3 regions of the Streptomyces sp. DS1-CR2 genome follow, and region 3 is predicted to be linked to each of the others. Evidence: predicted binding sites of a transcription regulator. Region 3 holds the regulator's gene; each other region holds the start of a gene.
What was found. The regulator HrcA, encoded in region 3, represses chaperone genes, less so after heat shock. The targets are predictions, from matches to a motif close to TTNGCACTCNGNNNNNCNGAGTGCNAA.
Positions count from the first base shown of each region.

Region 1: a site for HrcA is predicted at 6,785-6,811, ahead of groL (chaperonin GroEL). Genes of this name have one in related genera too.
Region 2: a site for HrcA is predicted at 4,687-4,713, ahead of ACY0PA_RS19205 (FmdB family zinc ribbon protein). Genes of this name have one in related genera too.

Region 1 covers NZ_CM147085.1:4,176,933-4,186,516, forward strand. Annotated here, with positions in the region: gene ACY0PA_RS20045 (PTS transporter subunit EIIC) at 1-696, shown strand, start outside; gene ACY0PA_RS20050 (YceI family protein) at 744-1,274, opposite strand; gene ACY0PA_RS20055 (MarR family winged helix-turn-helix transcriptional regulator) at 1,434-1,943, shown strand; gene ACY0PA_RS20060 (hypothetical protein) at 1,944-2,147, opposite strand; gene ACY0PA_RS20065 (hypothetical protein) at 2,144-2,437, opposite strand; gene ACY0PA_RS20070 (helix-turn-helix domain-containing protein) at 2,520-3,323, shown strand; gene ACY0PA_RS20075 (DUF397 domain-containing protein) at 3,298-3,510, shown strand; gene ACY0PA_RS20080 (hypothetical protein) at 4,055-4,594, shown strand; gene ACY0PA_RS20085 (hypothetical protein) at 4,648-4,923, shown strand; gene groL (chaperonin GroEL) at 4,996-6,621, opposite strand; gene ACY0PA_RS20095 (cold-shock protein) at 6,941-7,144, opposite strand; gene ACY0PA_RS20100 (MoaD/ThiS family protein) at 7,622-7,897, opposite strand; gene thrC (threonine synthase) at 7,945-9,231, opposite strand; SAM riboswitch class I at 9,249-9,380, opposite strand; gene ACY0PA_RS20110 (glucosyl-3-phosphoglycerate synthase) at 9,561-9,584, shown strand, end outside.
Region 2 covers NZ_CM147085.1:3,982,054-3,991,637, forward strand. Annotated here, with positions in the region: gene ACY0PA_RS19190 (penicillin acylase family protein) at 1-1,105, opposite strand, end outside; gene ACY0PA_RS19195 (potassium/proton antiporter) at 1,374-2,894, shown strand; gene ACY0PA_RS19200 (MFS transporter) at 3,233-4,525, shown strand; gene ACY0PA_RS19205 (FmdB family zinc ribbon protein) at 4,724-5,056, shown strand; gene ACY0PA_RS19210 (S-methyl-5'-thioadenosine phosphorylase) at 5,150-6,025, shown strand; gene ACY0PA_RS19215 (RcpC/CpaB family pilus assembly protein) at 6,206-6,787, shown strand; gene mscL (large conductance mechanosensitive channel protein MscL) at 6,935-7,396, shown strand; gene ACY0PA_RS19225 (hypothetical protein) at 7,404-7,586, opposite strand; gene ACY0PA_RS19230 (P1 family peptidase) at 7,973-9,076, shown strand; partial or broken gene ACY0PA_RS19235 (L,D-transpeptidase family protein) at 9,377-9,584, shown strand, end outside.
Region 3 covers NZ_CM147085.1:3,241,227-3,250,810, forward strand. Annotated here, with positions in the region: gene ACY0PA_RS16010 (S41 family peptidase) at 1-1,860, opposite strand, end outside; gene ACY0PA_RS16015 (VOC family protein) at 1,953-2,345, opposite strand; gene ACY0PA_RS16020 (16S rRNA (uracil(1498)-N(3))-methyltransferase) at 2,366-3,109, opposite strand; gene ACY0PA_RS16025 (nitronate monooxygenase) at 3,106-4,179, opposite strand; gene dnaJ (molecular chaperone DnaJ) at 4,497-5,633, opposite strand; gene hrcA (heat-inducible transcriptional repressor HrcA) at 5,634-6,650, opposite strand; gene ACY0PA_RS16040 (MBL fold metallo-hydrolase) at 6,772-7,503, shown strand; gene ACY0PA_RS16045 (DUF3097 domain-containing protein) at 7,539-8,411, shown strand; gene hemW (radical SAM family heme chaperone HemW) at 8,425-9,584, opposite strand, start outside.

The DNA of each region.
Region 1 (9,584 bases), 940 kb from region 3:
CTGATGTACGTGGCGGGTGAGGTCTCCACGGGCATCGGCACCGCGGCGAACTGGCTCCTCGACAACACGGGCGCGTTCGCGGGCCTCGTCCTCGGCGGGCTCTTCCTCCCCCTGGTCATGCTGGGCCTGCACCAGGCCCTCATCCCCATCCACACCACGCTCATCGAGCAGCAGGGCTACACCGTCCTGCTCCCCGTCCTGGCGATGGCGGGCGCGGGCCAGGTCGGCTGTGCGATCGCGGTCTTCAAGCGCCTCAAGCACAACAAGTCGATCCGTACGACGATCAAGTCCGCGCTCCCCGCAGGCTTCCTCGGCGTCGGCGAACCCCTGATCTACGGCGTCTCGCTCCCGCTCGGCCGCCCGTTCATCACGGCGTGCGTGGGCGGCGCGGCGGGCGGCGCGTTCGTCGGCTTCTTCTCGATGATCGGCGACAAGGTCGGCTCGACGGCGATCGGCCCCTCGGGCTGGGCCCTGTTCCCCCTCCTCGACGGCAACAAGGGCCTCGGCACGACGGTCGCGATCTACGGCGCGGGCCTCCTGGTCGGCTACATCGTGGGCTTCGCGGCCACGTACTTCTTCGGCTTCAGCAAGCAGATGCTGGTGGAGTTGAACGTGGACTCCCAGGCCGCCGCCGGCGAGTCCCCGGCCCCGGCCCCCGCGGGCACGACGGAACCGAAGGAGCCCGCGAAGGTCTGACCGGCCGCTCTCTCCCTCTGAGCCGGGGCCCGCACGGGCCCCGGCTGTCAGCTTTCCTGAACGTCGCCCCGCACCCGCGTGAAACGGAGCGACCCGGCGACGCCGGTCAGGCCGCGCAGCATCCCCAGCTGGTTCCACCCCATGCCGAACTCCGACCGGTCCACGGTGAATTCGGCGGCCAAGGTAACCGCGTCCGCGCCCTCTCCGGTCAGCCGCACGGGTACGGACACCGGCCTGCTGACACCGCGCACGGTCAGCTGACCGTCCACCTGCGCCGTGGCGTCCGCACCGATCTCGACACCCCGCACCTCGAAGGTGATCTCGGAGTGTTTCTCGACGTCGAAGAAGTCCGCCGAGCGCAGATGGGTGTCGCGCTTGGCGTTCTTGGTGTCGAGCGAGGCGACGTCCAGGGTCACGGTCCCGGTGGCGGTCCCGTCGGGCCGGACCTCACCGTCCCCGCCGACGACACCGAAGGCGCCCTTTACGGTGACGAGCCCCCACATGGTGCGGTGCTTGAGCGCGACGGTGGAGGCGTCGGCGTCGAGCTGCCACTGCCCCGTTTCCACGGCGACGGTCATGACTTCTCCCGATTGCTTATCACTGAGTTCGGATCACGGATCACGGATCACGGAGCTGAGTAATCCAAATTTGGACCACTCGCGCATCTCACGGTAGCCACTGATCCAAATTTGTACAACCGGTAGGGCAAATTTGGACAACCGGTAAACTCGGACCCCATGAGCGACGACGCGGCAGAACCCGACGAGAGCCCGTCCGGCTGTCCGGGCGGCGGCGCCGGCCTGCTGCCGCCCGAGCTGCGCGCATGGATGCTGCTGCTCGCCGCCACGGGAGGCGTGGAACAGCGGCTTCGCTCCGTCGTCAAGGAGCAACTCGGCGTCTCCCACGATGAGTTCCTCATCCTGTGCCTGCTCGCGGAGGAGAAGGGCGAGTCCACCGAAGGCGGCGTCCGCATGACCCGCATAGCCGACCTGCTCGGCCGCCCCAAGACCCGCCTCACCTACCAGGTGGCCCTGCTCCAGCGCGCCGGACTCGTCACCCGCGCCTCGACCTGTGGCGACAAGCGCGGCGTCGAGGTCGCCCTCACCGACAAGGCCCGCACCCTCCTGCGGCAGGCGTCGGCCGCCCTGGCCACCACGGTCACCGACGCCATCGCCCAGTTCGTCGGCGCCGCCCAGCAGGAGGCACTGCACAGCCTCATCCCCGCGCCTGAAGAGGCTCCTAACTGATCACGGCAGCCGCCCCTCCCGGTTCACCACCCGCACCCGCGCCCTCAGCTCCTCCGTGACGGGCGCCGGCTCCACCGCCTCCGGCGGACAGTCCCACTCGCGCCCGCCGCCGGGCGGCCGCAACTGCACGTAACCGCCCTCGCGCCCCATGATCTGCCCGACGCGTCCGTCCCGTACGTCGATCACGTACGCGCCGATGTTCACGCGCCGCGCCTGTCGTGCAGTACGGCGACCAGCCGCATCGCCGTATCGAGGTTCACGCACCCCAGGTCCACCAGCGGATAGCCGACCTCCCCCGCCGCCGACACGGGGTCGACCCGCAGGGACGGCAGCAGCACGCCCAACACCCCGAGTTCGGCCCGCAGTTGCGCGATGGTCTCCTCGACCACCCGCAGCCGCTCCGCGTCCCGCACCACCATCGCCCGCTCCTTCACGCCAAGTTTCACTTTCACCACCCAGCGTGACGGGATCAGCTCTACGCTTTCCAGAGCCACCGGCCCAACAAACCCTTTGTTGCTCTGGGAGTCGATGCACGTGACCGGACCGAAGGACCTCGACCCCGCCTCCCGCCGCGTCATGGTCGGTGAGGAACTCCGCCACGCGAGAGAGCGGGCGGGCCTGACCCAACAGGCCCTGGGCGAGCTGCTGTTCGTGAGCGGGTCGTACGTCGGCCAGATGGAGGCGGGCACGCGCAGAATCCTGCCGGACATGGCGGAACGGCTGGACGACGCGCTGGGGACGGCGGGGTTCTTCGTCCGGCATGGTGTGAAGGCGAACGAGTCGAAGCACCCCGAGCACTTCGCGGAGGCGGCTGAGGCGGAGGCCATCGCGATCGAGATCAGGCAGTACGAGTCGCTGCTGATCCCTGGCCTGCTGCAAACACCGGCCTACGCCCGCGCGGTCTTCCTCGCCTACCAGCCCACGGCCCCGGAGGAGGCGATCGACAAACTGGTGGCGGCCCGAATGGAACGCACCTGCCTCCTCGACGATCCAACAGAGCCCTTGTTGTGGGCAGTTCTGGATGAGGCCGCCCTGCGCCGGGAAGTGGGCGGACCTGCGGTGATGGCCGAGGCCCTGCGCCACATCGCCGCTCTGATCCGCAGGCGCCGGGTCATCGTCCAGGTGGTGCCGTTCTCGGCGGGGGCGCACGCCGCCTTGGAGGGCTCCCTCAAGCTCATGCACTTCAGGGACGCACCGCCGCTCTCGTTCGTCGAGGCCTCCAGCATGGGGCAGTTGACGGATGATCTGGCAACAGTTGCCCGCCATCAGCTGTCCTACGATCTGCTCAGGGCCGATGCACTTACTCCGAGGCAATCCCTGGCCCTGATCGAATCAGTGGCGGAGGATTACGCGCATGAAGATCACGCACCCGGAGCCTGACCTCACCTCGGCCACCTGGCACAAGTCCTCGTACAGCGGCGGCAGCGGCGGCGACTGCCTCGAAGTCACCCACGACCACCCCGGACTGGTCCCCGTCCGCGACTCCAAGAACCCCGACGGCCCGAAGCTCGTGCTCCGGGCGGACGCCTGGTCCGCGTTCATCACGGATCTCAAGGGAGATCGCTAGGGCGTGTCCACCCGCCCCGGCAGTGGCGCAAGATCACAAGCAGATTGCGTGGCTGGTGAGGGCGGGTGGTTGCGGGAGCCTCCATCAGTTTTCCGTTCGGCTGCGGACTGGTGGGGGCCGGCTTTCCCCAATGACGGTCAGTGAGTGGATACGAGTTCAGCAACCCGGTCTCCTTCGCGACAACGCAGACGACCAACCGCAAAGAAGAAGCGGCAGCAACAGGCAGGCGGGGGAGGCGGCGGTCGCGGCAGGGCGCGGGCGAGCGGGTTCTTGGGGTGGCAGAGGAGTTGCCCCGGAAGCGAGGCTGAGTTGGCCGGGATCCGCCAATCTCCCTGTCGGGGGCGGGGTCGGCCAGGGCCGGGCCCCGGTCCACCAGCCATCTGCGGCGGATCTCGGCGGGGTTTGGCAGATTCGGGCCACAAGCTCACTCGGAGCTCAAGTCGCCGGCCCCGAGCGCTCCTTTCAAGGAACGGGAGGCGGGTCTCAACCCGCCCTCCGGCCCACGGGGATGAACCGGCCTCAACTGCCGTATCAGAATGGCCCCATGAGCCACGACCGCGAACACCCGGACGACGACCGCGTCTTCGTCCGGAGCAACTGGGGCACGAACCGCTACGTCTACAACGCGCGCAACCCCGTCGGACGCGTCCTCATCGTCGGCTCGCTGCTGTTCGCGGCGGGTGCGCTCTACGTGCTGTACCACCCGGACCTCTTCCGGGGCGGCTGGGACGGTGACGACCTGCGGACCGCGGTGACGGGCGCGACGACGCAGCTGTCGCAGGAGAAGACCGGCCCGGGCACCGACACCGGCCTGTACGCGGACATCCTGAGGCAGGACATCGCGCGGCACGGGAAGGGCCCGGAAGACGCCCTCACCGTCACCCTCGCCTCCGACCCGCCCGAATCCACGATCTGGTACGGCGGCACCGAGGACGCCGACTTCTCGGTCGAGGCCCGCGGCACCGATACCGCCTTCTGCCTCCACGTCCATGCGGTGCAGCGGCCGAAGGCGATGGGCTACGACGCCGTGGACTTCACCGTCGACGACGGCAGCTGCCCCGGAGGGACCACCGGGGCGCCTTGACGGCGTCCGGCGCTCCACATGCGCCCGCGCGCACACTCGCGCATTCTGAAGTTATGGCTGAGAGCACGTTCTCGAAGATTTCCTGGACCGAGTTCCGTCCCGACCAGAGGCGGCTGACCACCGGTGCCGCGCTGACCGGGGCCGGGATGCTGGTCGCCGCGGCCGGTGTCGGCCTGCTCGTCTTCGAGCTGGTCCGCGCGGGCCGTACCTGGACCAGCAGCTGGGAGGTGCCGCCCGGCGAGCTCGCCGCCCGGACCCTCCACCAGGCGCAGACCGCCGCCCAGGCCGGGCGCGACGCGTGGCGCACGTACGAGGAGCAGGCCGTCTGACCACACGACGTCGGCCCCCGGGACCAGATGGTCCCGGGGGCCGACGGAGATGTACTTACCGATCCGTCAGGATCAGAAGTCCATGTCACCGCCCGGCATGCCGCCCGGAGCGCCGCCCGCGGCGGCCTTCTCCGGCTTGTCGGCGATGACGGCCTCGGTGGTGAGGAACAGCGCGGCGATGGACGCGGCGTTCTGCAGCGCGGAACGCGTGACCTTCGCCGGGTCGAGGATGCCCTCGGCGATCATGTCGACGTACTCACCGGTCGCGGCGTTCAGGCCGTGGCCGATGGGAAGGTTGCGGACCTTCTCCACGACGACGCCACCCTCGAGACCACCGTTGACGGCGATCTGCTTGAGCGGGGCCTCAAGGGCGAGCTTCACGGCGTTGGCGCCGGTCGCCTCGTCACCGTCGAGCTCGAGCTTCTCGAAGACCGCGGAGGCCTGGAGCAGGGCCACGCCGCCACCGGCGACGATGCCCTCTTCGACGGCCGCCTTCGCGTTGCGAACGGCGTCCTCGATGCGGTGCTTGCGCTCCTTGAGCTCGACCTCGGTGGCCGCGCCCGCCTTGATGACGGCCACGCCGCCGGCGAGCTTGGCGAGGCGCTCCTGGAGCTTCTCGCGGTCGTAGTCCGAGTCGCTGTTCTCGATCTCGGCACGGATCTGGTTGACGCGGCCCTGGACCTGGTCGCTGTCACCGGCGCCGTCGACGATCGTCGTCTCGTCCTTGGTGATGACGACCTTGCGGGCGCGGCCGAGCAGGTCGAGACCGGCGTTCTCCAGCTTGAGGCCGACCTCCTCGGAGATGACGGTGCCACCGGTGAGGATGGCGATGTCGCCGAGCATGGCCTTGCGGCGGTCACCGAAGCCCGGGGCCTTGACGGCGACGGACTTGAAGGTGCCACGGATCTTGTTGACGACCAGGGTCGACAGGGCCTCGCCCTCGACGTCCTCGGCGATGATCAGCAGCGGCTTGCCGGACTGCATGACCTTCTCGAGCAGCGGAAGGAGGTCCTTCACGTTGCCGATCTTCGAGTTGACGATGAGGATGTACGGGTCGTCGAGCGACGACTCCATACGCTCCATGTCGGTGGCGAAGTACGCCGAGATGTAGCCCTTGTCGAAGCGCATACCCTCGGTGAGCTCAAGCTCCAGACCGAAGGTCTGGGACTCCTCGACGGTGATGACGCCTTCCTTGCCGACCTTGTCCATGGCCTCGGCGATGAGCTCGCCGATCTGGGTGTCGGCGGCGGAGATGGAGGCCGTGGAAGCGATCTGCTCCTTGGTCTCGACATCCTTGGCCTGCTCGAGCAGGGCGGCGGAGACGGCCTCGACGGCCTTCTCGATGCCGCGCTTGAGGGCCATCGGGTTGGCGCCGGCCGCGACGTTGCGCAGGCCTTCCTTGACGAGCGCCTGGGCGAGGACGGTCGCGGTCGTCGTGCCGTCACCGGCGACGTCGTCCGTCTTCTTCGCGACCTCCTTGACCAGCTCGGCGCCGATCTTCTCGTACGGGTCCTCGAGCTCGATCTCCTTGGCGATGGACACACCATCGTTGGTGATCGTGGGGGCGCCCCACTTCTTCTCGAGGACGACGTTGCGACCCTTGGGGCCCAGGGTCACCTTGACGGCGTCGGCGAGCTGGTTCATGCCGCGCTCGAGGCCGCGCCGTGCCTCCTCGTCGAACGCGATGATCTTGGCCATATGAAGTGGTCCTCCCGGACGGGGTGGAAACGCAAACGGACCGTGCTGGTGCCCGCGACGGACGGCCTGCGTGCCGTGTGGTTCCTTGCCCCACCCGGCCTGCGAGCCTCACCGACCCGATCCAAGTTCTGTCACTCTCACCTTCAGAGTGCTAACGCAATGATTAGCACTCGACCTAGGAGAGTGCAAGCGCCTCCGGCAGACGCGCGGTCCCCGCGGGCGGTGTGCGCGGGGTGCGCGCGCACGCACGAGAGGCCCGTACCCCACGTGGGGTACGGGCCTCTCGGCGTGAGTGTGTCGGTGGCCGATCGCGCCGAGATCAGACGGCGAGCTTGACCATGTCCGCCTGCGGACCCTTCTGGCCCTGCGAGATCTCGAATTCGACTCGCTGACCCTCTTCAAGGGTGCGGTATCCGTCCATCTGGATGGCGCTGTAGTGGACGAATACATCCGCACCACCGTCGACCGCGATGAAGCCGTACCCCTTCTCCGCGTTGAACCACTTGACGGTGCCCTGAGCCATGTCTAACTCCCCTATTACTGGCCCTTGCACAGGCCCGCACTTCGCGGACCCGGGTCAGACCTCACCCCCCATTGGTTGGGGGTGTGCGCCGGAACGCGTCGACCGCGGCTGAATGTATCTGCCCAACTGCCGTCTGCAACAGGTCAATCGGACGAGAAATCTGGGCACGGCAGAGCGGTAAAAAGCGGCGGAGCCATTGGATTCCGGGGCAACTCGGGCCCGACAAATGCCACGAACACCCGATAAGGGCTGGGCACTTTGGCTGCTTCTTGTCGGACGGGGGCCGACTTCATATATGCGCTCGGCACAAGCGCGAAGCGCGGTTCCCAACTCTACCGCGCTCAACCCTGCTGAATTGCCCCCTCCGCTTCTCTCGCGGAGGGGGCAATTCAGGTAACTCTGTGTGGCCTCGTCAGGCCGGGCGATCAGCCGCCGGCACTGTGCTCGATGGTCAGCCTCCGGCACTGCGCTCGATGGTCAGCCTCCGGCGACGGCCGGGATGATCGAGACGCCCGCGCCCGCCGGCGTCGCCGTCTCGAGGCCCTGCTCGAAGCGCACGTCGTCGTCGTTGACGTACACGTTGACGAAGCGGCGCAGCTTGCCCTGGTCGTCCAGGACGCGGGCCGCGATGCCCGTGTGGTTCTTCTCCAGGTCGGTGATGACCTCGGAGAGGGTGGCGCCCTCGGCGGCGACCTCGGCCTTGCCGCCGGTGTAGGTGCGCAGGATGGTGGGGATGCGGACGTTGACGCTCATGGGGGCTGCAGCCTTTCCGTGCGGGTGTTCGCGGGGTTCGCGGGTCTTCAGTGGGCGAGGCCCGCGTCGCGGAACGCGTCCAGGCTCGGGCGGATGGTGGCGGTCGCCTGGGACGTCTCGGCGACCGCGTCGAGGGTCTTGAGACCGTCGCCGGTGTTGAGGACGACGGTCGTGAGCGTCGGGTCGATGAGACCGGCCTCGATCAGCTTCTTGGTGACGCCGACCGTCACACCGCCCGCGGTCTCCGCGAAGATGCCCTCGGTCTGCGCGAGCAGCTTGATCGCGTCGACGACCTGCTCGTCGTTGACGTCCTCCACGGCGCCGCCGGTGCGGCGGGCGATGTCGAGGACGTACGGGCCGTCGGCCGGGTTGCCGATGGCGAGCGACTTGGCGATCGTGTTCGGCTTCTGGGGCCGCACGACGTCGTGGCCGCCCTTGTAGGCGACGGAGACCGGCGAGCAGCCCTCGGCCTGGGCGCCGAAGAGCTTGTACGGCTTGTCCTCGACGAGGCCGAGCTTGATCAGCTCCTGGAGACCCTTGTCGATCTTCGTGAACTGGGAGCCGGACGCAATCGGGATGACCAGCTGGTCCGGGAGCTGCCAGCCGAGCTGCTCGCAGATCTCGTACGCCAGGGTCTTGGATCCCTCGCCGTAGTACGGGCGCAGGTTGACGTTGACGAAGCCCCAGCCCTCGCCGAGCGGGTCGCCGATGAGCTCGGAGCAGAAGCGGTTGACGTCGTCGTAGTTGCCCTCGATGCCGACGAGTTCGCCGCCGTAGACCGCGGCCATGACGACCTTGCCCTGCTCCAGGTCGTGCGGGATGAACACGCAGGAGCGGAAGCCGGCGCGGGCCGCGGCGGCGCCGACGGCGCCGGCGAGGTTGCCGGTGGAGGAGCAGGACAGGGTGGTGAAGCCGAAGGCGCGGGCGGCCTCGATGGCCTGGGCGACGACGCGGTCCTTGAAGGAGTGCGTGGGGTTGCCCGAGTCGTCCTTGACGAACAGCTTGCCCTGCTCGACGCCGAGTTCACGGGCGAGGTTGTCGGCCTTGACGAGCTTGGTCCAGCCGGGGTTCAGGTTCGGCTTCTCGGCGACGTCGGCCGGGACGGGCAGGAGAGGGGCGTAGCGCCAGATGTTGGCGGGTCCGGCCTCGATCTCCTTGCGCAGCGACTCGGGGTCGCCCGTCGGCAGGTCGTAGGAGACTTCGAGCGGCCCGAAACACTCGGCGCAGGCGAAGATCGGTCCGAGCGGGAAGCTGGTGCCGCACTCGCGGCAGGAAAGCGCCGAGGCGGGTCCGAGATCTACGGAAGTGGTGGTGGCGACAGTCTGCGCAGCCATGATGGCGAGGCCCTTTCTCCTCATCTTCCTCGCGGCGCATCTCGCCACGAGACGGAATTGGCACCTTCCCCACCTGGACCTCGGCAAGGTCGGCGGGAGGGTTGCCGGGACTTCAACGGGCCGTATCCCTCTGTCCCTCTGGATGAGCGCTATTCGGTTGTTGAGCTGACGCTTGATCACTCAAGCGCGGCGGCGACCCCGACATGCGATGGTCACCGGCGTTGTTCAAGACTGTAACCGAAGGCCTGGACGCTTGAGATAGTCGTCCGAACCGCGAGATGGATCACAGTTCGTGATCGGACAGTTCAGACAGTGAGGAGCCGCGCACCGTGCTGGAAGAAGTAGAGCGCTGG
Region 2 (9,584 bases), 740 kb from region 3:
GGCCCATCTGGTACCAGACCGACGGGAGCTGCGGCGACAGGTGCGGGTCGTTGGCGAGCAGCGGCTTCCCGGTGATCGTGTGCGCTCCGGAGACCACCCACGAGTTGGAGCCGATGCCGTTGCCGTTGGGGCCGACGGCGGCGGGGACCTGGTCCAGGGCGTCGGATAGCCCGGTCAGCTGGCTCTGGAGGTCGTTGGGAGCCTCGGCGTTGCCCGCGAGACCTGTGCCGGTGGCGGCTTGCGTGCCAGTGCCGGTTCCGGTGCCTGTGGAGGTGCCCGTTCCGGTGCCTGTTCCCGTGCCGGTTTGATTTCCGGACCCGCCGGAGCCCTCCCCGTAGGAGCCGGTCGCGCTGTCGTAGGAGCCGGACTGGACGATCGCCTTGTTCCGGTCGTACGGGTAGTCCGGGTACAGGTCCGCGATCTGCTGCGGGCCGAGGCGGCTCGTCATCAGGGAGCGGTCGATCTCTTCCTGCATGTTGCCGCGCAGGTCCCACGCCATCGCCTTGAGCCAGGCCACGGAGTCGGCCGGCGTCCACTTCTGGGGCGCGTAGTCGTTGGTGAACCCGAGCGCCGCGTACTCGACGGAGATGTCCCCGCCGTCCTTGCCGGCGAGGTAGGCGTTGACTCCCTTGGCGTACGCCTGAAGGTACTTCTTCGTCTCGGGCGAGAGCTTGGAGTCGTACTCCTTCTGCGCCACCCGGTGCCAGCCGAGCGTCCGCAGGAACTCATCGGTCTTGACCTGGCTCTTGCCGAACATCTCGGAGAGCCGGCCGGAGGTCATATGGCGGCGGACGTCCATCTCCCAGAAGCGGTCCTGTGCCTGCACATAGCCCTGGGCCATGAACAGGTCCTCGTCGGACGAGGCATAGACCTGAGGGATCCCGTAGGAGTCCCGCTTGACGTCCACGGGACCGGAGAGCCCGTCGAGCTTGATCGAGCCCTTTGTCTGCGGGAAGGAGGCACGCACGGTACTGATGCTCCAGTACGTGCCGTAGCCGATGCCCGCGACAATGGCCAGGACAAGCACGATCACGATCAGTCGGGCTCTGCGCCCCTTCTTCTTACCGGACGAATGGCCGGAAGAGGCGTTGGTGTTCGAGGGCATCGCTGTCCTTGCTGTCCTTCGCGAGCGGCAGAGCGGGCTGCAGGCGGGCTGTGGGGTCACGGAGCGCTGGAGCAACCATAGGCGCAGGGCACGGCGGCCTCGGACGCGGTGTCAAGAACCCGGGGCCCCAACCCGCCCGAGGTCACCCTGGAGGGCGTCAAGAAGGCGTTAACGATTAGGTAAGGTAACGAAGTACCTGGTCGTTCCACAGCGTCCCGTACACCCGTACGGGCCATCCCGTACGACCGTCGGAGGAAGGAAACAGCCCCTGACTGTCCACCACCTCAACCAGCTCCTGCTCGTCTGTTCACTGGTCCTGCTGATCGCCGTCGCAGCCGTGCGCATCTCCTCGCGCAGCGGTCTGCCGAGCCTGCTCCTCTACCTCGGCATCGGGGTGGCGATGGGTCAGGACGGCATCGGCAACGTGTCGTTCAGCAGTGCCGAGCTGACGCAGGTCATCGGCTACGCGGCCCTCGTCGTGATCCTGGCCGAGGGCGGCCTCGGCACGAAGTGGAAAGAGATCAAACCGGCGCTGCCGGCCGCCGTCATGCTGTCGCTGGTCGGCGTCGCCATCAGCGTGGGCGTGACGGCCGCCGGAGCGCACTACGTCGTGGGCCTGGAATGGCGGCAGGCGCTCATCATCGGCGCGGTGGTGTCCTCGACGGACGCCGCGGCCGTCTTCTCCGTGCTGCGCAAGGTGCCGCTGCCGTCCCGCGTGACGGGCGTCCTGGAGGCCGAGTCCGGCTTCAACGACGCCCCTGTGGTGATCCTGGTGGTGGCCTTCTCCACGGCCGGACCCGTCGAGCACTGGTACGCCCTCGTCGGCGAGATCGCCCTCGAACTCGCGATCGGCGCCGCGATCGGGATCGCGGTGGGCTGGCTCGGCTCCTTGGGCCTGCGGCACGTCGCCCTGCCCGCCTCCGGCCTCTACCCGATCGCCGTCATGGCCATCGCCGTCACCGCGTACGCCGCCGGAGCCATGGCCCACGGCAGCGGGTTCCTCGCCGTCTACCTCGCCTCGATGGTCCTCGGCAACGCGAAACTGCCGCACTGGCCCGCCACCCGCGGCTTCGCCGAAGGGCTCGGCTGGATCGCGCAGATCGGCATGTTCGTCCTGCTCGGCCTGCTCGTCACCCCGCACGACCTCGTGGACGACTTCTGGCCCGCGATCGTCATCGGCCTCGTCCTGACGATGGTGGCGCGCCCCGTGGAGGTCGTCTTCAGCCTCCTGCCGTTCCGCATGCCCTGGCAGGAGAAGGCCCTCATGTCCTGGGCCGGCCTGCGCGGCGCGGTGCCCATCATCCTGGCGACCATCCCCATGGTGAACGGCGTCGACGACAGCACCCGGATCTTCAACATCGTCTTCGTCCTCGTCGTCGTCTACACGCTCGTCCAGGGGCCCACGCTGCCCTGGCTCGCCCGGAAACTGCGGCTCGGCAGCGACTCCGCTCCCGCCGCCGACCTCGGCATCGAATCGGCGCCCCTGGAGAGGCTGCGCGGACATCTGCTGTCCGTGTCGATCCCCAAGGAGTCCCGGATGCACGGCGTCGAGGTCAGCGAGCTGCGGATGCCCCCGGGCGCCGCCGTCACGCTCGTCGTGCGCGAGAAGCAGTCCTTCGTACCGCTGCCGACGACCGTCCTGCGGCACGGAGACGAACTGCTCGTGGTCGCGACGGACCAGGTACGGGACAAGGCCGAGGCCCGGCTGCGGGCCGTGGCACAGGGCGGCAAGCTCGCCGGATGGCTGGCGGGGCACGGCGGCCCGGGACGCGCACGGCGGGCACATTAGCGCCGTAGCGCGTACGCGGAGAGCGGGGGCGCCGGGGCTCAGGGAGGGAGCCGGCGGGTGGATGGCGGGTCGATGACCGGTGGATGAAGTTCCGCTACGCGGAAGAAAGCGGCCCGTCCGGCCGTTAGCATGGGCGGTACACACTTGAAGTTCCACCGACTCTGCCTGATGTAGAGCCGGCGCGACCGCAAAGCGGCCGCGGTTCCCTTGCATACCCTGCATGGCCCAGGCCCTCCTGGCGCGGACCCCGGTATCACTCGGTTCCCGGCGCATGAGGACGGCTCTCGGCGCACACCCCTACCGGGGCAGCGCTACCAGGCGGCAGAAAGGCAAGGGCCGTGCCAGAGAATTACGCGGCCACGGTCACCGACAAGCGCCCCGGATACGGCCAGCTGCTGCGCACCCGCGGCGCCTGGACGTTCCTGCTCCCCGGCTTCGCCGCCCGGCAGCCGTTCGCGATGCTCACCATCTCGACGGTCCTGCTCGTGCAGCACACCACGGGCTCGTACGGCACCGCCGGCGCCGTCTCCGCCACCACCGGCGTCTCCATGGCACTGTTCGCCCCCTTCACGGGCAAGCTCGCCGACCGCTTCGGGCAGCGCGCAGTCCTCGTGCCCGGCGTCCTGCTGCACACGGCGTCCGTGCTCCTGCTGACGGTGCTCGCGCTCACTGACGCCCCCCTGTGGGCCCTGTTCGTCGCGGCGGTGCCGACCGGCGCCTCCACCCCGCAGATCGGTCCCATGGTGCGGGCCCGCTGGGGCGTCAAGCTCCAGGGCTCGCCCCTCATGACCACGGCCGCCGCCTTCGAGTCGGTCACGGACGAGTTCACGTTCGTCCTCGGCCCGCTGTTCGCGACTGCCCTGTGCACCGGCGTGCACCCCGCCGCCGGTCTCGTCACCGAGGCGGCCCTGACGCTCGTGGGCGGCCTCCTGTTCGCCGCGCAGCGCGGCACGCAGCCCCAGCCCGCCCGCACCGCCGGCGAGGTCCACGCACGCGTGGAGCACGTTTCCGCGCTGCGGATCCCTGGAGTGCGCGTCCTGATCGTGGCGTTCCTCGGCATCGGCTCCGTCTTCGGCGGCATGCAGGTCGCCCTGGCCGCCTTCACGGAGTCGATCGGCGAGCCCGGCCTGAACGGTGTCCTCTACGGGACGTTCGCCGCGGGCAACATGCTCTCCGGCATCGTCTGCGGAGCCGTCGCCTGGAAGATCGCGCCGCAGCGCCGCCTCCTGCTCGCCTACACCGCGCTCGCCGTGACCGCCTCCGGCCTCTGGGCCGCGCAGTCGGTGCTGCTGCTCGCCGGGATCGGCCTGCTGGTGGGCACGTGCATCGCCCCGGCCCTGATCACGGGCTACACGCTCGTCGAGAAGCTGGTCCCGCCGACCGCCCGCACCGAGGCCTTCACGTGGCTCACGGGCGCGGTCGCGCTCGGCCAGGCAGCGGCCGTCACGGTCGCCGGCCAGCTGGAGGACCGCCTCTGGGACGGCGCCGGATTCCTCGTCCCGATGGGCGGCACGGTGCTCGCCGTGACGCTCCTGGCGACCCTGCGTTCGCGGCTGGTGCCGCCGCGCGTGACCAGAGTGGTCACGCGCGGCGCGGCCCATCGCGATCCTGTCGCGATCGGTGAGATGTGACAGCATTCTCGTCGCGGAATACGTCAGTGTGACTCCGCCGCCAAGCAGCTCCTCACTCAGGCGCAAAGGCCCTCATGACGGTCAAGCCCTGACCGCAGTCCGGAGACAGGTGACGTACGTTACTCCATTCAGCGTCCGCCACGGGTTAACATGGACGATCGTTAGCACTCATCGAGTGAGAGTGCCAGGAGGAAGCAAGTGCCGACGTACCAGTACCAGTGCACCGAGTGTGGCGAGGGCCTCGAGGCGGTGCAGAAGTTCACCGATGACGCCCTGACCGTGTGCCCCAGCTGCGACGGACGCCTCAAGAAGGTGTTCTCGGCGGTCGGCATCGTCTTCAAGGGATCGGGCTTCTACCGCAACGACAGCCGCGGCTCCTCGTCGAGCAGCTCGCCGGCGCCGTCGGCCGCGAAGTCGACCACCTCGGACACGAAGTCTTCGTCCTCGGACTCCAAGTCGTCCTCCGCGTCGACGTCCTCGGCCTCCGCTTCGTCTTCTTCGGGCTCGTCCTCGAGCTCTTCCGCCGCCTAAGGACGCTCGGCCGCTTCGGCCAAGTTCTTACGGAACCCTGTCGTCTTGCGACGACAGGGTTTTCGGCGTTCCCGGGCGGATACTGTGCCGGACATGGCGAATACAGTTCCGGGCACGGCGAACAAGGCGAACACACAGGTCACAGCCGAGATCGGAGTCATCGGCGGCTCCGGCTTCTACTCGTTCCTGGACGACGTGAGCGAGGTCCAGGTCGACACCCCTTACGGAGCGCCGAGCGACTCGCTCTTCCTCGGCGAGATCGCGGGCCGGAAGGTCGCCTTTCTGCCCCGCCACGGCCGCGGCCACCATCTGCCGCCGCACCGCATCAACTACCGCGCCAACCTCTGGGCCCTGCGCTCCGTGGGCGTGCGGCAGGTTCTCGGCCCGTGCGCCGTGGGCGGGCTCCGGCCCGAGTTCGGACCGGGGACGCTTCTGGTGCCCGACCAGTTCGTGGACAGGACGAAGGCCCGCGCGCAGACGTACTTCGACGGGTTGCCGCTGGCGGACGGGAGTGTGCCGAATGTCGTGCACGTGTCGCCTGCCGACCCGTACTGCCCGGCCGGGCGCCGGGTCGCCGTGAAGGCGGCGCGCGGACGCGACTGGGAGCCGGTGGACGGCGGGACGCTCGTCGTGGTCGAGGGGCCGCGGTTCTCGACCCGTGCCGAGTCCCGCTGGCACGCCTCCCAGGGCTGGTCGGTGGTGGGCATGACCGGCCACCCCGAGGCGATGCTCGCGCGTGAACTCGAGCTCTGCTACACGTCGTTGACCCTGGTTACCGACCTCGACGCGGGCGCCGAGTCGGGCGAGGGCGTCTCGCACGACGCGGTCCTCCAGGTCTTCGCCGCCAATGTGGACCGGCTGCGGGCGGTGCTCTTCGACGCGGTGGCGGAGCTGCCGGCGGAGGGCGAGCGGGACTGCTTGTGCATGGGGGCGCTCGGGGGGATGGATCCGGGGATCGTGCTGCCGTAACCCGGCAGGAGGGTGGCTGAACTTCGCCTTCGGGTGAGGGAGTTGTCCACAACCGGCGAGTAGTGCACGGGGCTCAGCGGGAATCGACGCGGGCCTGGATCGTGGAGCGCGAGGCGAGCTTTCGAGCTTGCGTCGCGTTCCGAGACTTTCGATGCCTCTCGATCCAGGTGGTGGTCGCCCATGTCCCCGTTCAGCACTCCCCCGACGTGCGAGGTCCCGCATTTCGCGCCGCTGCGGGTGCGCGGCGGGCGGTGGCGGGCGCGCCGTGCGGGCCGGCACCGGCGGCGGGCGGTCGCCGCGGGGCTCGCCCTGACGGCGGCGGTGGTGGCGGCGGGGCCTTCAGGGGCTGGTTCATCTGGGGCGGGGTCGTCCGGTTCCGGGTCGTCCGGCGCCAGGCCCGGCTCCTCAGAGTCCGCGTCCGGGCGGGAGCGGGTGCGGAGGTCGGTCGTGATGGTGTCCGCGCCGGTGCGGATCGCGGACGCGGCGGCGGTGCGGCTGCTGCGGCCGGGCGACCGGGTCGACGTCGTGGCGGCGGGCGCGGGAGCCGGCGTCGACGCCGGTGAGGGGCAGGGCTCCGGTGGCCAAGGGGGCAGGGTCGTGGCGGCGGGGGCGCAGGTCAGCTCCGTACCGGAGTCGGCCGAGTCGGCCAGCGATGCTGTCGCGGAGGGTGGTGCGCTGGTCGTGCTGTCCGTGCCTCGGGCGACGGCGGCGCGGCTCGCCGGGGCCGGTGCCACCTCGCGGCTGGCGGTGACGCTGTGGTGATCGTTATCGGGTCCCCGGGCGGGCCGGTCCGCACGGTTTCGAAGTCAAGTCCCTCGTTCGAGTCGGCGAATTGGACAGGCCCGCCAGGCGCTGTCGTAGGTTGCGGAGCTGTTTGCTCCACGTCCTGCACAAGTGAAGAGAGGCCTTCTGGTGAGCGAGAAGAAGAAGCCCGGCGTGTGGGAGGGCTTCAAGGCCTTCTTGATGCGCGGGAATGTGATCGACCTTGCGGTCGCGGTGGTCGTCGGAGCCGCGTTCACCAACATCGTGAACGCCGTCGTGAAGGGCGTCATCAACCCGCTGGTCGGCGCGTTCGGCACGAAGGACCTGGACGGCTACAAGTCGTGCCTGAAGGGCACGTGCCCGGGCGACGACGGCATCGAGATCCTGTGGGGCACGGTGCTCAGCGCCACTCTCACGTTCCTGATCACGGCCGCGGTCGTGTACTTCCTGATGGTGCTGCCGATGGCCAAGTACCTGGCCAAGAAGGCGGCCCGGGATGCCGCGAAGGAAGGCGCCGCGGAGGTCGTCGAGCTGTCCGAGCTGGAGGTCCTGAAGGAGATCCGCGACGCCCTGGTGGCGCAGCGCGGCTCTGGGCACAGCGAGCAGTAGCCGCGGCTCAGAGGTGGTGGGGCGGCTTCTCGTCGAGGAAGCGTGCCAGGTCGGCGGCGCTGTCGCCGCCGGTGGTGGGCCGCTCACCCCACCCTCGGTCCGTGTCGTCCGAGGACTGCGTGCTCAGCGGATCGTCGAAGACCAGCGCGTTCTTCGGATCGCGCGGTTCGGGGGCGGGGGCGGTGCTCATGCCTCCAGGGTACGTCTGTCGGGGGGCCGGCTGCCGGGGTGCGGGCCGTTCGGACCGTGGTGAGGCCGTGCGCCGTGAAGATGTTCCTGGCCGTGGCCGGCTGCTGGAGGGTGGGCGTCGGGGTGTCATGCGGCGGGAAGGGCTTGCCGAGGCCCTGCCGCTTGGGCTCGCCCAGCTTGTGGAAGGGCAGGAGCCGCGCTCGATCTCCGTGGGGAACGTCGACAGGAGCCGCTCCCAGACCTGCGTGGCCGTGCGGCGCGAGCCGACTGCTGCGGGGATCACGCTGACGGCTGCGGGGATCACGGCCGCGCACGCGGCCCGGCATCCGGCGCCGGGGCCCGCGCGGAGGCGGCCCCGGGGCCCAACTCACGTGATACGCATGCCGTATGAGGACGCCCACGCGCAATGCCCTGACCGATGTCGCCGGCCTGCGGGTCGGTCATGCCACCCGCACCGGCGAGGGCGGCTGGCTGACCGGGACGACGGTGGTACTCGCGCCCGAGGGCGGGATGACCGCGGCCGTGGACGTGCGCGGCGGTGGCCCGGGCACGAAGGAGACGGACGCGCTAGACCCGCGCAACGTGGTCCGGCGCATCGACGCCGTGACCCTGACGGGCGGCAGTGCCTACGGCCTGGACGCCGCGTCGGGTGTCATGGCGTGGCTGGAGGAGCAGGGCCGGGGCGTACGGGTGGGGGCCGGGCCGCGCGAGGTGGTGCCGGTCGTCCCCGCCGCGTGCGTCTTCGACCTGGGGCGCGGCGGGGAGTTCGGGGCCAGGCCTGACGCGGCGACGGGCCGCGCGGCGGTGGAGGCGGCGGCCGCCTCCGCGCCGGGCTCGCCCGTTGCGGAGGGCTCGGTGGGCGCGGGCACGGGCGCGGTGATCGGCGGGCTCAAGGGCGGCGTGGGCACGGCGAGCACGGTGCTCGACTCGGGCATCACGGTCGCAGCGCTGGTCGTGGCCAACGCGGTGGGCTCCGCGGTCGATCCGGCGACGGGCGCGCTCTACGGGCAGCTCTTCGACCCGAACTCTGCCTCCGCCTCCGCCTCCGCGCGGAACGGCGAACCGCACCCGCGCCCGCACCCATATCCGTACCCCTCGCCCGAGGCGCACGCGGCGGCCCAGGAGCGGATCGCACGGGCCAAGGAGGAGGCCGCCGGACAGGCGCCGCCGCCGATGAACACCACGCTCGCCGTCGTCGCCACGGACGCGGTGCTCACCCGTTCCGAGGCGCACAAGCTCGCGGGCACCTCGCACGACGGCATCGCGCGCGCCGTCCGTCCGGTGCATCTCCTCAACGACGGGGACACCGTCTTCGCCGTCGCAACCGGCGCCCGCCCGCTCGACGAGGCCAACCCCCTCGCGCTGAACGACATCCTCGCAGCGGGCGCGGACATGGTGACGCGGGCGATCGTGCGAGCGGTGCTCACCGCGGATTCGGTGCGGGGGCCGGGCGGGACGTTCCTCTCGTACCGGGATCTGTACGGGAGTTGAGGCATGGGGCGCACCAAGATACGCAGGGCGCCCCATGACTTACGGAGCCCAGGGCTCACGTAGTGGGCGGCCCGCCCGGTTCCTGACGTGACCTGTGTCTCCGTTCACAACGCCCCGAAGGAACCTTTCCGGTCAGTTCGCCCTCTCTACCCACACTGGAGTAACTGACGAATCCTGGAGCATCTCGTGACAACCCCGGACACAGCCGCGCACCAGCAGCATCCCCGGCAGCCCGAGCGGGGCCGCAGGCGCACCGCGCGGCGGGTCCTGGTGGCGACGGCCGCGCTCGCCGTCGGCGCGCCCTTCGGCCGCTCCGGCACCAGCCACGGCTGCATCGGCCTCGCGGACGTCCAGGGCGCGGGCGGCGCGACGATCGCCAAGTGGTTCTACGACAACTCGCTCGTCGGTGACGTGGTGACCGTCAAGCACTCCCCCGACACCACCATCGCGCCCGACAACGGCCTGAGCGGCTGGAACATGTCGTGGAGCCAGTGGACGGCGGGCAGCG
Region 3 (9,584 bases):
GTCGTCGGGGGTGGCCCGGGACGCGCCGAGCACGCCCTGGACCGGGTGCCGCAGCCACAGGACGCCGTCCTTCGCGGCACGCAGGGTCGTGTAGCGGGCGGCCTCGACGGGGAACGCGACGATGCGGTCGGCGAGCCCTTCGAGGTCGATACGGGTGGTGGGGGTGCCCTCGCTGTCGGGGGTCTCGGCGGCGGGGCTGTCCGGGGTCTCGAAGGGCCGTCCGTGGCGCTGGGGGCCGAACGGGGACGGCGTGGCCGCGGCGAGCGTGATCAGGTGCGGCCGCGAGCCCCCGACGAACGCGAGGTCGAAGACGTGCTCGTCGTAGACCGGGTCGAAGGAGCGCGCGGAGAGGAACGCGAGGTGTTTGCCGTCCAGGGTGAACGCGGGCGCGTAGTCCCTGAACCGCAGCGGTGTCGCCTCCGTCACCGACAGGTCGGCGGTGTTGGCGAGCTTGAGGTGGCGCAGGGGCGAGGGGCCGGGGTGCGACCAGGCGAGCCACGCCGAGTCCGGCGAGAAGACGAGATCGGTCACGTCGCCGTCCTCGCTGCGGTCGACCTCCCTGACCTCGCCGCTCTCACGCTCGACGAGCAGGACGCGCCCGTCGTGCGAGGCGACGGCGGCCCGGCTGCCGTCGGGCGCCATCGCGAGGCTCAGTACGCGGCCGAGCTGCCCGGCGGCGAGCCTGCGCGCAGTGGCGCCGGGCGAGATGCCGGTGGCGGGCGCGAACTCCAGGGCGTCGTCGCCCTCGGCGTCCGTCACCCACACCACATGTTCCTCGCCCTCGACGCGGAACGTGCGCGGGAGGCGGGCCCGTACGCCTTGTCCGGCAGCCAGCGCGCGGGCCGGACCCGAGCGGTGGGTGACCCAATGGACGGCGCCGCGCACGCAGACGGCGCTGCCGCGCGCGGTGTGGTCGGGTGTCGCGTCCCCGAACCAGCGGGCGGCGCTCACGGGGTGGGGCTGGAGGTCGACGCGCTGCCCGCCGAGGCGGATGTCGAGGCGGCGCGGCACGGCGTCCTGGGCGCCGGCCGCACTGTCGAGGGCATCCACGATCCACAGCTCACCGGCCGAGGAGTACACGACGCGCGTGCCGTCGCTCGCCGCGTGGCGGGCGTAGAAGCCTCCCCCACTCTCGGCTTCGCCCGAGCGGGAGGTGCCCCCATGCGGGGTGTGCCGGCGCAGTGAACTGCCGTCCGCGAGGGACGAGTACAGGGCGCCGACGCCTTCGTGGTCGGACAGGAAAGCCACCCGGTCGCCGACCCACATCGGGTACTCGATGTTCCCGTCGAGCTCCTCGTGGAGGCGGACGAACTCGCCGTCGCCCGCCCGGTCGATCCACAGCTTCCCGGCGGTGCCGCCCCGGTAGCGCTTCCACCAGGCGGCCTCGCGGCCCATCGGCGCGGACAGCAGGACGACCTGCCCGCCCGGCCCGGTCACGAGGTCGCCCACGGGCCCGTACGGGAGCGTGGTGGCGGGTCCGCCGTCGAGGGGTACGGCCCTCGCCCAGCTGCGGCGCAGGGACGCCTGGCCCTGGGTACTGAGCGCGAGGACCCGCCCGTCGGGGGTCCAGCCGCGCACCGTTGTCCTCGAACTGCCCCAGTACGTAAGGCGTTTGGAGGGTCCGCCCTCGACCGGGGCGATGTGCACCTCGGGGGCGCCGTCGCGGGTGGACGTCCAGGCGACGGTGGTGCCGTCGGGCGAGATCCGGGGATGGCTGACGGGGACGTTGTCGGCGCTGACACGCCAGGCGCGCCCGCCGTCGAGAGGGGCGACCCAGACGTCGTCCTCGGCGGTGAAAGCGGCCAACTCGCCGTGCAGATGCGGGAACCGGAGATATCCAGAGTGCGCTGTCCGTGTCACCCGATCACCCTAGGCACGCGCGCACGGCCAGGTCAGGGGGTTTGGTCACTTGCCCCGGGACCGCTGCGCGACGCCGGCGCCGGCGAGGGGGGTCAGCCGCGCATCAGCAGCCACTCCTGGAGCTCCACGATGTTGTCCTCGGGGTCCTTGAGGTGGGCGACCCGCATCCGGTCGGTCATCGGCGCGGGCCCGTGGAGGATCTCGGCGCCGCGCGCGACGATCTGCTCGCAGTACTCGTCCAGGTCGTCGACCCGCAGCACGACGAGGGACCGGTGCCCGTCCGGGGCGTCACTCAGATCGCCGATGACCTGCGCCATCAGAGCCCGGTCCTCGAGCGCGATGCCCGCGGAGCCCGTCGTGGGGCTGAACTTCTCGTACGGGCCGTCCTGAGCGCCCGACTGCGGCTTGAGGCCGAGCACGTCCGCGTAGAAGTGGTAACAGGCACGGAAGTCGGTGACGAGGAGTCTGACCTGGGCGAGTTCCACACGTTCCCCTCGGGGGTTGATCAGGACCAGCGGCCGGTGCGGCCGAGGAGCAGCGCCGTCGCGGCGGTCCCCGCGGTCGACGTACGCAGAACGCTACGCCCGAGCCGGTACGGGCGCGCGCCCGCCTCGGCGAACGCGGCGAGCTCGTCGGGCGAGACGCCGCCCTCCGGGCCGACCACGAGGACGATGTCCCCGGCCGTGGGCAGCTCCACCGTGGCGAGGGCGCCGCTGTCGCAGTCGCGGTCCTCGTGCAGTACGGCCGCGAAGTCCGCCGCGGCGAGCAGTGCCGCGACCTGCTTGGTCGACGCGGCGTCCGCGACGTCCGGGAAGCGCACCCGGCGGGACTGCTTGCCCGCCTCGCGCGCGGTGGCCCGCCACTTGCCGAGCGCCTTGGCGCCGCGGTCGCCCTTCCACTGCGTGATGCAGCGGGCGGCCTGCCACGGCACGATCGCGTCGACGCCGGTCTCCGTCATGGTCTCGACGGCGAGCTCGCCCCGGTCGCCCTTGGGCAGGGCCTGGACGACGGTGATCCTGGGTGCCTGCGCGGGCTCCTCCTGGGCGGGGCCCGCCGTGACGACGAGCCGGTCCTTGCCCTCGGCGGCCTCCACGACCGCCTCGGTCCAGCGCCCGCGGCCGTCGGTCAGGACGACGTCCTCACCGGCGCGCAGCCGCTTCACGGACACCGCGTGCCGTCCCTCGGCCCCGTCGAGCACGAACGTTTTGGCGGACGGCACCTCGTCGACGACGAACACCGGCGCCGTCATGCGGCACCCCGCGCGCCCAACGCGTCCTTCGCCTCCGCGAGTTCCGCCGCGAGCACCTCGACGAGCTGGCCGGCGGGCAGCTCACGGGCGAGCCGGTGGCCCTGCCCGGCCCACAGCGCCATCCCCTGCGGGTCCCCCGACTTGGCGGCGGCCTTGCGCAGCGTCGACGTCATGTGGTGGATCTGAGGGTAGGCGGCGGGCGCGTACGGGCCGTGCTCACGCATGAACCGGTTCACGAGGCCGCGCGCGGGGCGGCCCGAGAAGGCCCGGGTCAGCTCGGTCCGCACGAACAGCGGGTTCGTCATGGCCTGCTTGTGCAGGACGTTGGCGCCGGACTCGGGGCAGACCAGGAAGGCCGTGCCGAACTGTCCGGCGTCGGCGCCCGCGGCGAGCACGGCGGCGAGCTGTCCGCCGCGCATGAGTCCGCCGGTGGCGATGATCGGGATCTGTACGGCCTCGCGGACCTGGGCGATCAGCGCGATGAGTCCGATGCCGGATCCGTCGGCCTCCGGGTTGTCCCGGTGGGTTCCCTGGTGGCCGCCCGCCTCGATGCCCTGGACACACAGCGCGTCGGCGCCGGCCCGCTGGGCGGCCCGCGCCTCCTCCGCGGTGGTCACGGTGACGGCGGTGAGGGTGCCGACGCGGGCGAGGGAGTCGAGGACGTCGCGGCTCGGGCAGCCGAAGGTGAAGGTGACGACCGGTACCGGGTCGTCGAGGAGGATCGCGAGCTTCGCGTCGAAGCCGTCGTCGAGGCCGCAGTCCGGGTCCCCCAGCTGTGTCTCGTACCAGGCGGCCTCACCGGCGAGCTGGCTGGCGTAGACGGCGACGGCCGCGGGGTCCGCGTACTCGGACTGCGGCATGAAGAGATTGACGCCGAACGGCTGGTTGGTCAGCCCCCGTACCTGCTTGATCTCCTGGTACATCCCGTCGGCGGTCTTGTACCCGGCGGCGAGGAATCCGAGCCCGCCGGCCTCCGACACGGCGGCGGCGAGCTGCGGACAGGAGGCACCGCCCGCCATGGGTGCCTGCACGATCGGATAGTGACAGAGACCGGTCAGCGTGGGGGACATGACCGCATCGTGCCACGTCCCCCGCATCGGACCGAATCGGCCCTTCCGCGTGGCATGTGCCACGCGTGACGCGGGGGACCTGGTCCCTGCTTCTTGCTTACGCCGGCTCGGTCAGCGCCCGTTGAACGCATCCTTCAACCGCGAGAACAACCCCTGCTGCCCCGGCTGACTGTGCCTGCCCGGGAGACAACCCCCGGACCCCCGGCCGCCGGTCTCAGCGCCCGTTGAACGCATCCTTCAACCGCGAGAACAACCCCTGCTGCCCCGGCTGACTGTGCCTGCCCGGGAGACAACCCCCGGACCCCCGGCCGCCGGTCTCAGCGCCCGTTGAACGCATCCTTGAGCCGCGAGAACAACCCCTGCTGCCCCGGCTGGAACTGCCCGGTGGGCCGTTCCTCGCCGCGCAGCTTCGACAGCTCACGCAGTACCCGCTCCTGCTCCGGGTCCAGCTTGGTCGGCGTCAGGACCTCGACGTGCACGATGAGGTCACCGCGGCCGCCGCCGCGCAGGTGCGTGATGCCGCGCCCGTGCAGCGGGACCGACTGGCCGGACTGCGTGCCCGGCCGGATGTCGATCTCCTCCAGGCCGTCGAGCGTCTCCAGCGGCACCTTGGTGCCGAGCGCCGCGGCCGTCATCGGGATGGTGACGGTGCAGTGCAGATCGTCGCCGCGCCGCTGGAAGACGGGGTGCGGCAGCTCGTGGATCTCGACGTACAGGTCACCGGCGGGGCCACCGCCGGGGCCGACCTCGCCCTCGCCCGCGAGCTGGATCCGCGTCCCGTTGTCGACGCCCGCCGGGATCTTCACCGTGAGCGTGCGCCGCGAGCGGATGCGGCCGTCACCGGCGCACTCCGGGCACGGCGTCGGCACGACGGTGCCGAAGCCCTGGCACTGCGGGCACGGCCGCGACGTCATGACCTGGCCGAGGAAGGACCGCGTGACCTGGGACACCTCGCCGCGTCCGCGGCACATGTCGCAGGTCTGCGCGGACGTACCCGGCGCGGCACCCTCGCCGCTGCAGGTCGTACAGACGATGGCCGTGTCGACCTGAATGTCCTTGGTGGTCCCGAAGGCGGCCTCGTCCAGCTCGATCTCGAGCCGGATCATGGCGTCCTGGCCGCGGCGCGTGCGCGACCGGGGACCACGCTGGGACGCCGTTCCGAAGAACGCGTCCATGATGTCGGAGAAGTTCCCGAAGCCACCGGCGCCGAAGCCGCCGGCCCCGCCTCCGCCCGCCTGCGAGAGGGGGTCGCCGCCGAGGTCGTAGACCTGCTTCTTCTGCGGGTCCGACAACACCTCGTAGGCGGCGTTGATCTCCTTGAACCGCTCCTGTGTCTTCGGGTCCGGATTCACATCCGGGTGAAGCTCACGGGCCAGCCTGCGGAAGGCCTTCTTGATCTCGTCCTGGGAGGCGTCGCGGCGCACGCCGAGTACGGCGTAGTAGTCCGTGGCCACTTACGACTCCGCCAGGATCTGTCCGACGTAACGTGCCACTGCGCGTACTGCTCCCATCGTTCCCGGGTAATCCATGCGGGTCGGTCCGACCACGCCGAGTTTGGCGACTGCCTCGCTGCCCGAACCGTAGCCGACCGAGACCACGGAGGTGGAGCTGAGTCCCTCATGGGCGTTCTCGTGACCGATCCGTACGGCCATGCCCGAATCGTTAACCTCACCAAGGAGCTTGAGGAGCACGACCTGCTCCTCAAGGGCCTCGAGGACGGGCCGGATGGTGAGGGGAAAGTCATGTCCGAAGCGGGTGAGATTGGCGGTGCCGCCGATCATCAGCCGCTCCTCGGTCTCCTCGACGAGCGTCTCCAGGAGAGTGGAGAGCACCGTCGCGACCGTGCCGCGGTCCTCCGCGTCGAAGGACTCCGGCAGGTCCTGCACCAGCTGCGGGACGTCCGCGAAGCGGCGTCCCGCGACCCGGCTGTTGAGCCGGGCCCGCAGATCGGCGAGAGAGGTCTCGCCGAACGGCGCCGGGCAGTCGATCATCCGCTGCTCGACGCGGCCCGTGTCCGTGATCAGTACGAGCATCAGACGGGCGGCGGCGAGCGAGAGCAGCTCCACATGGCGCACGGTGGACCGCGTCAGGGACGGGTACTGCACCACGGCGACCTGCCGCGTCAGCTGCGCGAGCAGCCGCACGGTCCGGCCGACGACGTCGTCGAGGTCGACGGCGCCGTCGAGGAAGTTCTGGATGGCGCGGCGCTCGGGCCCCGTCATCGGCTTGACCGCCGTCAGCTTGTCCACGAACAGGCGGTACCCCTTGTCGGTGGGGATCCGCCCGGCGCTCGTGTGGGGCTGGGCGATGAAGCCCTCCTCCTCGAGCGCCGCCATGTCGTTGCGCACCGTCGCCGGTGAGACGCCGAGCCTGTGCCGCTCGGTGAGCGCCTTGGAGCCGACCGGCTCCTCGGTCCCCACGTAGTCCTGGACGATGGCGCGCAGCACTTCGAGCCTGCGTTCACTGAGCATTCGCGCGCACCTCCAGCTGTGTCGTCCGCGGCTGGCACTCGGTGCGGCCGAGTGCCAATGGTCTCCGGGTCAGTGTACGGCCGGTGGGTACGGGCCCGGCAAGGGCGCTAGCGTCGGACCCATGGACGACCTGGACTGGAATGAGGCGGGCTGGGAGGAGCTGTCCGCTCGGGCGGGGCGGATCCGGCTGCCGGGCTGGGACTGCACGACGGGCCTTGTGGTGGGCGACGGGGCGGCCTTGCTGATCGACACGGGTTCCTCACTTCGTGAGGGTGCGGCGCTGCGGGCGGACACCCGGCGCCTCATCGGGCCGCACGCGCGCGTGACGCATATCGCGCTGACGCACCCCCATTTCGACCATGTTCTGGGCACGGCGGCGTTCGCCGGGGTCGAGGTGTACGGCGCCGCGGGCATCGACACGGTGTTGATGCGGGGCCGCGACGAACTGCGGGCGTCCGCCGTCGCGCACGGCGTGCCGCACGAGGAGGCGGCCGATGCGGTGGACGTACTCGTCGTGCCGCACCACCGGGTGTGCGGGGAGTGGACGCTCGATCTGGGCGGCGGGCTCCAGGTGCTGCTCGCGAACGTGGGCCCGGCGCACAGCGGGCACGACCTGGCGGTCCTGGTGCCGGGCACGCCCGAGGTCGTCTTCTGCGGCGACCTGGTCGAGGAGTCGGGCGAGCCGCAGGCGGGCCGTGACGCGGTGCCGTCCCGTTGGCCGGCCGCTCTCGACCGGCTGCTGGAACTGGGCGGTGAAGACGCCGTGTACGTCCCCGGGCACGGAGCCGCGGTGAATGCGGAGTTTGTCCGTGCGCAGCGTGCCGCGCTGGCGGCGCGTTTCGGCGTGTCGTAACCGCACGGCCGTTCGCACTTCCTATCGTCTGCAGAATGCTCCCACCCGTCTCCCGCCACCACCCTTCCAACGAGGGCCCTTCGGTCCCGCAGCACCGCCTGTACTCCCCCGACTTCACCCCGCCCTGGAAGAAGCAGCAGGCCGCGCCCGAGGTGGCGGCGGACGTGGATCTCGTGGTCGAGGAGGTCACGACCGGGTTCTGCGGGGCGGTCGTCCGCTGCGAGAAGACGGCCCAGGGCCCGACGGTGACCCTGGAGGACCGCTTCGGCAAGCATCGGGTGTTCCCCATGGACCCGCGCGGCTTCCTGCTCGAAGGCCGGGTCGTCACCCTCGTACGTCCCGTGGCCGCAGCGCCCGCACGTCCCACGCGCACGGCCTCCGGGTCGGTCGCGGTCCCCGGGGCGCGGGCGCGGGTCGCGCGGGCCGGGCGCATCTATGTGGAGGGCCGGCACGACGCGGAGCTGGTGGAGCGGGTCTGGGGCGACGACCTGCGCATCGAGGGCGTGGTCGTGGAGTACCTGGAGGGCGTCGACGACCTGCCCGCGATCGTCGCCGAATTCGCTCCGGGGCCGGACGCGCGGCTCGGCGTCCTCGTCGACCATCTGGTGCCCGGCTCGAAGGAGTCACGGATCGCGGCGCAGGTCACCGGCGAGCACGCGCTGGTCGTCGGCCACCCCTACATCGACGTGTGGGAGGCCGTGAAGCCGTCGGCCGTGGGCATCCGGGCGTGGCCCCGGGTGCCGCGCGGCCAGGACTGGAAGACGGGCGTGTGCCGGGCGCTCGGCTGGCCCGAGAACACCGGCGCGGCCTGGCAGCACATCCTGTCGCGGGTGCACAGCTACCGCGACCTGGAGCCCGAACTCCTGGGCAGGGTCGAGGAGTTGATCGACTTCGTGACGCTGCCCTGACGGCTGTGCGGGCTCAGTCGACGAGGTCGCGGACGACCGCGTCGGCGAGGAGTCGGCCGCGCAGGGTGAGGACGGCGCGCCCGGACTCGTACGGGGCCGCTTCGAGCAGGCCGTCGGACAGGGCCCGGCCGGCGGCGGCGCGGCCCGCGGGCTTCAGGAGCGACAGCGGGCAGCCCTCCAGGAGGCGCAGCTCCAGCAGAATGCGCTCGACGCGCCGGTCCTCGTCCGAGAGGAGCTCGCGGCCGGCGCCGGGCGAACGTCCCTCGGCGAGGCGTCCGGCGTAGGCGCCCGGGTGCTTCACGTTCCACCAGCGCACCCCGCCGACGTGGCTGTGCGCGCCGGGGCCCGCGCCCCACCAGTCGGCGCCGCGCCAGTACAGCTCGTTGTGCAGGCAGCGCCCGGCGTCGGTGGTGGCCCAGTTCGACACCTCGTACCAGTCGAAGCCCGCCCCGCCGAGGACCTCGTCCGCGATCAGGTAGCGGTCCGCGTGGACGTCGTCGTCCGTCATCGGGACCTCGCCGCGGCGGATGCGCCGGGCGAGCTGGGTGCCCTCCTCGACGATCAGCGCGTACGCCGACACATGGTCGGGCCCGGCGCCGATGGCCGCCTCCAGCGAGGCCCGCCAGTCGTCGTCGCTCTCGCCGGGGGTGCCGTAGATCAGGTCGAGGTTGACGTGGTCGAAGCCCGCGGCGCGCGCCTCGGCGACGCAGGCCTCGGGGCGGCCGGGGGTGTGGGTGCGGTCGAGGATCTTCAGGACGTGCTGCCTGGCGCTCTGCATGCCGAAGGAGATCCGGTTGAAGCCGCCCTCGCGGAGGGTCTCCAGGTAGGCGGGGCCGACGGACTCGGGGTTGGCCTCCGTCGTCACCTCGGCGTCGGGCGCGAGCCCGAACTCGTCACGGATCGCCCCGAGCATGCGCACGAGGTCGTCGGCCGCGAGGAGCGTCGGAGTCCCGCCGCCGACGAACACGGTCCGCACCTGGCGCGGGTCGTCGCCGAGAACTTTGCGGGCGAGACGGACCTCGTCGACGAGGGTGTCTGCGTAGTTGTCACGCGAGGCGAGCACACCACCGGAGCCGCGCAGCTCGGTCGCGGTGTACGTGTTGAAGTCGCAGTAGCCGCAGCGCGTGGCGCAGTACGGGACATGCAGATAGAACCCGAGGGGCCGCTCCGCCG